Regions from separate parts of the Bacillus sp. es.036 genome, predicted to be linked through region 1. Evidence: riboswitches for the same ligand, from Rfam matches in the RefSeq annotation. Region 1 holds a riboswitch; each other region holds the start of a gene.
What was found. A riboswitch is a leader RNA that binds a small molecule or an ion and turns the genes downstream of it on or off. The one in region 1 is predicted to bind S-adenosylmethionine.

Region 1 (2,269 bases):
GATACGGCGCCACTCCCGTACCTGCCCCGATCATGATGACAGGTGTATCGGGATTGTTTGGCAGTCTAAAATTCTCGTTCCGCTGTACAAAGACTGGAAGTTGATCACCTGGCTGTGACCGTTCAGCGCACTGTCCCGAACAGACGCCAGTGCGAGCGCGACCGTGTGCGTCATATCGTAGCGCCCCAATTGTAAGATGAACTTCGTCTTCGCTCGCTTTCGGACTGCTTGCAATAGAGTAAAGACGGACTGGTATTTTACGCAGTATCTTCACAAAATCCTCTGCAGCGATTTCCCACGGTCCGTAATCTTTCACCAAATCAATAAGATCTCTTCCGTAAATGTAGGTCTTAAGCTCTTCTCCCTCGGCATTCACCATGCGGAGAAGCTCTGCGCTCTCCGTAAGCTCCGCAATCTTCTTAAGCAATGGTTTTGTTAGACTTGTAATCTCATACGTCTTCGTCAAAGCTTCCTGAAGAGACTGCACGTCTCCCTGCTTGTTTATGACCACATGGCTGTCTCGGTCCCAACTCATTTCTTCAATCAGTTGAAGCACAAGCGTGGTATCATTTTCTGGATAAATCCCCAGACTGTCGCCTGGTTCGTATACGAGATTGGATCCTTCAAGATCAAGCTCAAGATGACGCGTTTCTTTATTCGATCCTCGTCCGTTTAAATTAATATTTTCTAAGATCTCTGCTTTAAACGGATTCGTTCTTGAGTACGAAAGATTCGTTTCACTAGCTTCCTTAGAAGGTGACGCTTCACTCTTGGACGGGGCATCAGACAGCAGACTCATGACACCTTCAAACCATTCTTCCGCAGGTTCTTCAAAATCCAAATCACAATCGACACGAGGATAAATTCTAGTAGCTCCTAATTCTTCCAGACGTCTATCAAAATCTTTCCCAGTTTGACAGAAAAATTCATACGAGCTATCTCCAAGTGATAGGACAGAAAATCTAATTTCTCCTAATTCAGGAGCTCGCTTACTTTGGATAAAGTCGTAAAAGCTTAGCGCATTATCAGGAGGATCTCCATCTCCATGCGTGCTTGTAATCAATAAAAGGTCTTCTACTTTCTTAAGTGACTTTGGTTTAAAATCATCGAGGGATGAGAGCGTAACGTTGTACTTTTCGTGATCAAGCCGCTCAAAAAAAGATTCTGCTAGAGACTGACCATTTCCCGTATGAGAGCCATAGAGAATCGTAATTTCACGCGTTTTTGGTTCATTCTTTGAGAACGCTTCTTCAGCTGAGGGAGCTTCAGTTGTTGCCGCTGTTTCTGCCACTCCCGGAACAGAAAGATACCCGCTCAGCCAAATTTTCTGCGTTTCATTTAGTGTTGGTAATAGACGATTTAAAAGTTCCGTTTGTTCTTGATCAAAAGGACTATTCATAACCTGTAAATGCAATACAATCCACCTCGCATAGTTAATTCAATGTAATACAAGTTGTTTACCCGGATTTAAAACCGTATGAATACGAAGCATGCTCCTCTCTTCTAAGATACACATAAAAAACCTCTCTTCTTTAAGCATAAGAAGAAAGGTTTGTGAGAACGATGCCAATCTTCTTATCTTTCAGGATACACCTGCTGGATTTGGCACAGTATGAGTTGATTATTCAACTCATCGGTTGCCGAGGCTTCAAAGGGCCAGTCCCTCCACCTCTCTTGATAAGAAATGTTGCTATAAAGTTTTGATAACAATGATTGTTTCAAATAATATCTTTTGTTTAACAAAATGTCAATGTATTATTAGAAAATTATCACCATTCAATTAAATGAAACGTGATGATCGCAAACATTCATTAAGAAAAATGAGTCAAATGATTTAGGTCTATTTTCATGAACGTTGATGCTTATTTTTTAACTTCATAATTTCAAACATATTCACAATCAATAGAAAGATAACAATCCCCAGTTTTACCCCAATCGAATAAGGAAGCGGGGTTACTAGTAAGAGAATAGCCATAAAAGAAACTGTACAGGTTCGTATGACCTCTCCCTTAAGAGACGTTTTTCTCACCTCACCACGCAGCCATTTCACAAGGGTTCTCCCAACGCTAGTGATGGCAATAACCATACAAACAAGATAAGTCCATATCGGTAAATAGTACGGTACCACAAAGATTGTAAGCGACAGCAAAATCGTCAGCACCGCATATCGGATTGTGACTTCTTTATATGTAAGCAAGTTGAAATCTTTCAAGTTGAGCCCTCTTTTTGTTGCTGATCATGTGTCATCTCTTGAGACACCTGTTCCACC
Region 2 (2,269 bases), 1.9 Mb from region 1:
TTGACTGACTCGTTTAACTCAAAAATAGTATAACACATTTGCGTGATTATTCTATACTAATCTATGTATTTTTTGCTTGAAGAGTGAAAAAAGAGCGAATAACGATTTGGTTAGGTTTGAGGGGTCCCTTCTTTAATATAAGAAGGCTTTTTTTATTGTGAAGGTAATGAATAAATAATCCAGTTCTTTCGAGTCAGGGTTCCGCTTTTCGTGTCTAGCTGCGACTCGCAGAAACTACGATATTTCACTCCTTCACAGGAACACAAAAAGCGTGTTCCAGTTCAGGAGTTCCAATATCTCCGTTTCTAACCGCTCGTCTCCGCTTTTCGTGTCTAGCTGCGCGGGCCAAATCCTCCGGCTGTTTCACCCTTTCGATTGAGACAAAAAGCGTCTCAGTCGAAAGGGTTCCAACATCCTGCGGATTTAAGCAGGCCCACTCCGCTTTTCATGTCTAGCTGCAGTGGGCAGGGTCTCGATCGCTTCCCCCTACAAAATGAACACAAAGACCGTGTTCTTTTTGTAGGGCTCCAGCACTTGTCGACCCTAAACGCCCACTTCCGCTTTTCGTGTCCAGCTGCAGCCTCCAGACCCTCGGTCACTTCACCTTTCAACCTGAACACAAAGACCGTGTTCATATTGAAAGGCTCCAGTGCCTGCCGGGTCTAACCGAAGGCTTCCGCTTTTCGTGTCTAGCTGCAGCGCCCAGCCTCTCGATCGCTTCACCCCATAAAATGAACACAAAGACCGTGTTCTTTTTATGGGGCTCCAGCGCTTGTCGAGGCTAAACGGGCGCTTCCGCTTTTCGTTATTGACACTTCCTTTTATCTACGTTATTATATGTCGAGAATGGATACTCTTATCCCGAGCAGGCGGAGGGACAGGCCCGATGAAGCTCAGCAACCAACTCCTATACAACAGGATTAAGGTGCTAACCTGCAAGACAATAGTCTTGGAAGATAAGAGGCGAAAGGCATGAGATACCAGCTCCTTTTCCCTCTAAATAGAAGGAAAGGGCTTTTTTAATGTCGTTGAAGTTGATGACACTATAAAAAAAGGTAAGACGATAAGATTCTGAATTCGTTCTCTCGTTTCGGCACAGGATAATAGGGAAATGAGTACCGTATCCATTACACTATAACTAGATAGGATCCAATCCTTAAGGAGGTACTTGAGTGAGTAATCGTCGTTTGTTTACTTCTGAGTCAGTAACAGAGGGGCATCCTGATAAAATTTCAGATCAGATTTCCGATGCCATTCTGGATGATATTCTTGCGCATGACCCAAATGCGCGCGTTGCCTGTGAAACTACAGTAACAACTGGGCTTGTATTAGTTTCCGGTGAAATTACAACTTCGCACTATGTGGATATTCCAAAAGTCGTTCGTGAAACGATTCAAGCAATCGGTTATACACGTGCAAAATACGGATTTGATGCTGAAACATGTGCGGTGCTTTCATCTATTGATGAGCAGTCTGCCGATATAGCAGCAGGTGTAAACGTTGCTCTTGAAGCGCGTGAAGGCACAATGTCAGAAAGTGAAATTGATTCAATTGGTGCAGGTGATCAGGGTCTTATGTTTGGTTACGCATGTAATGAAACTTCTGAATTAATGCCGCTACCAATCTCTCTTGCGCATAAGCTAGCTCGTCGATTGAGTGAAGTAAGAAAAGAAGAAATTCTTCCTTATCTTCGTCCTGACGGAAAGACTCAGGTTACGGTTGAATATGATGAATCTGGAAAGCCAGTTCGCGTTGATACGATCGTTGTTTCAACACAACACCACCCTGAAATTTCACTTGAACAAATTCAGCGTAACATTAAGGAACATGTTGTGAAGCCAGTTGTTCCTGCTGAATTGATTGATGATGAAACAAAATACTTCATTAACCCAACTGGCCGTTTTGTGATTGGTGGGCCACAAGGTGATGCAGGTTTAACAGGAAGAAAAATCATTGTTGATACTTATGGTGGTTATGCGCGTCACGGTGGTGGTGCATTCTCTGGTAAGGATGCTACGAAAGTCGACCGTTCTGCTGCATATGCTGCTCGTTATGTAGCTAAGAACCTCGTCGCTGCAGGTCTTGCCGATCGTTGTGAAGTTCAGCTTGCCTACGCGATTGGTGTTGCTCAGCCGGTATCGATTGCGATTGATACATTTGGTACTGGAAAAGTGTCAGAGGAACGACTTGTTGAGCTAGTAAGAGAGAACTTTGACCTTCGTCCTGCAGGCATTATTAAGATGCTTGATCTTCGCCGTCCTATTTATAA
Region 3 (2,269 bases), 1.5 Mb from region 1:
CATCCTCTATGAAAGTTGCTAGTGTTTGATCCAAATCTTTCACTAAATCGTTGATTTGTTCAATTCCTACCGAAAATCTGAGAAGTCGATTACAAACACCTTTCTCGAGTCTGATCTTTTCTGGGATATCGGCGTGTGTTTGTGTGGCTGGATAAGTAATAAAGCTCTCAACGCCTCCAAGACTTTCCGCAAAGGTAATCAGTTTCAAGTTCCTTAGAAATGGATCAACCCATGCTTCAGACTGTAATCGAAACGACAGCATACCCCCTTTTTCAGGATAGAAGACGTCAGATATTGCGTCGTGATTTCTTAAGTATGTTGCGATAGCTCGAGCATTCTCCTCATGTTGCTTTAGTCGAAGAGGTAATGTCTTCATTCCTCGAATGAGGAGCCAGGAGTCGAACGGAGAAAGAACCGCTCCAGCACCGTTTTGATATTGTTCAATCTCAGCACAGAGCTTTTCACCTTTGGCAATGACAAGTCCTGCAAGCACATCATTGTGACCCCCAAGGTATTTCGTTGCGCTATGAATAACAATATCAGCCCCTAGTAAAAGGGGGTTTTGTAGAAGAGGGGTGAATAACGTATTGTCTACGATTGACAATAAATTGTATGTCTTGGCAATCGTCACAATCTCTTCAACATCGGTTAACTTCATTAGGGGGTTTGAAGGGTTTTCGATAAAGATTGCCCTAGTAAACGGAGTTATTAATGGTGCGATGCTATCAATATTTTGGCTGTCAAAATAGGTGAATGATAAGTTGAAATGCTTTTCTGCGTGAGCAAATAATCGATATGTGCCACCATATAGGTCATCTGAAACGAGTATATGATCTCTGGTTTTAAATAAAGATATAATTGATTGGATGGCAGCCATGCCGGAACTAAATGCGAAGCCCTGGTCACCATGTTCGAGTTCATTTACTGCAGACTCCAGAATCGAACGAGTAGGGTTTTTTGTTCTTGAATAATCAAACCCTGTTGATTGGCCAATTCCTTCATGCCTATAGGAAGTGGAAAAATAAACAGGAGGATTTACAGCTCCAGTTTGTGGATCTGATTTATTACCTAGTTGAACAAGTAGCGTATCGTAATGGTTATTTGACATAATCAATCTCCTTTTCATTAAGTAAGGGCAATAAAAAAAAGCCCTCTATAAGAAGAAGACTTTGGTTGCTCTTCTTCTTATCTTCCAAGTTGAATTCAACTTGCTGGAGTTAGCACCTTTCCAGAAAATATCCGGTGGTTGCTGAAGCTTCTTCGGGCCAGTCCCTCTGCTTCTCTTGATAAGAATTGAAAGTATATGGAATTTTAATGTGTCGCTTTTTACATAATCTACATTACTTTAAAGCGAAAATCAAGTGATTTGATAAAATAATCAAAATTTTTACTCAGGTGAATTAGGTCTTTCGTTCGTTACACGTTTTTTCGGAAGAGGAATTTCCTTAATGGTTAGGTAGAGTAGCATGATGGCTACAAACCAATAGAGAAGAAATCCAAATGGGACGGTTGTTTTTACTAACGCCATAATAGTAAAGAAAAGGGTTGGAATCGTAACGGAATAAACCGATAGGACCCAGAGTTGTTTATAGGATGCTTTTCTACCCGCGAGTGACTTTAATAGTAAACCGATTGTCGCTAGAACGGTAATTCCGATAAATTTGAGGCCAGTCTGGAATAAATAGACGACAAAGATTAAGAGTGGGATAAAGATTGGAAGCAAGTTATCTAAATTTTTCGTGAGTTCACTTACATCTTGTTTTGTAAAAGTCATTGAGCTGAAATTACTATAATTAAACTCTTGTCTTGTCCCACTATCCATTACGATAATTCGATCTTTTAGGAACGCAATAGCTGATTCATAGGAATCAACATCGTCTGGCTTTATTTCATCTGTAGCATCAAAAATAAATGTGTTTCCATCTTCTTTTTTTATAAGTGGTTCAGATTGGTCACTTTTTAGTGTGCCATCTTGTAAAGTGAATTCAGGTAAATCTCCCATATGTGTTTTAAGGTCTTCGTAAGCATTGGTAAACGAAACCGCTGTAATAATCCCTATAGGTACAGAAGAAAGTAGCATTAGGAGAAACACATACAATATCGGCTTCCCTAGTTTTTGAAAACGGAATCGCGCCATCATTTTTGGAGAAAATAAGCTATAATACAGTTGTTTAAAAACGTTCAAATTGAAAATCTCCTTTCTAGGTATGTGAGAGTAATCCCACTAAACCAGTTTATCTTATATAAGTAGATGGGAACAATAAACTTG

Region 2: another riboswitch for S-adenosylmethionine. It lies ahead of metK (methionine adenosyltransferase); the one in region 1 lies ahead of ATG70_RS03015 (assimilatory sulfite reductase (NADPH) flavoprotein subunit).
Region 3: another riboswitch for S-adenosylmethionine. It lies ahead of ATG70_RS10475 (methionine biosynthesis PLP-dependent protein); the one in region 1 lies ahead of ATG70_RS03015 (assimilatory sulfite reductase (NADPH) flavoprotein subunit).

The regions. Positions count from the first base shown of each region.
Region 1 is NZ_PDIZ01000001.1:563,897-566,165, reverse strand. Features, by position in the region: gene ATG70_RS03015 (assimilatory sulfite reductase (NADPH) flavoprotein subunit) at 1-1,414, opposite strand, end outside; SAM riboswitch class I at 1,573-1,684, opposite strand; gene ATG70_RS03010 (hypothetical protein) at 1,847-2,212, opposite strand; gene ATG70_RS03005 (hypothetical protein) at 2,209-2,269, opposite strand, start outside.
Region 2 is NZ_PDIZ01000001.1:2,427,988-2,430,256, reverse strand. Features, by position in the region: SAM riboswitch class I at 854-963, shown strand; gene metK (methionine adenosyltransferase) at 1,173-2,269, shown strand, end outside.
Region 3 is NZ_PDIZ01000001.1:2,033,790-2,036,058, reverse strand. Features, by position in the region: gene ATG70_RS10475 (methionine biosynthesis PLP-dependent protein) at 1-1,108, opposite strand, end outside; SAM riboswitch class I at 1,183-1,293, opposite strand; gene ATG70_RS10470 (DUF1189 domain-containing protein) at 1,388-2,185, opposite strand.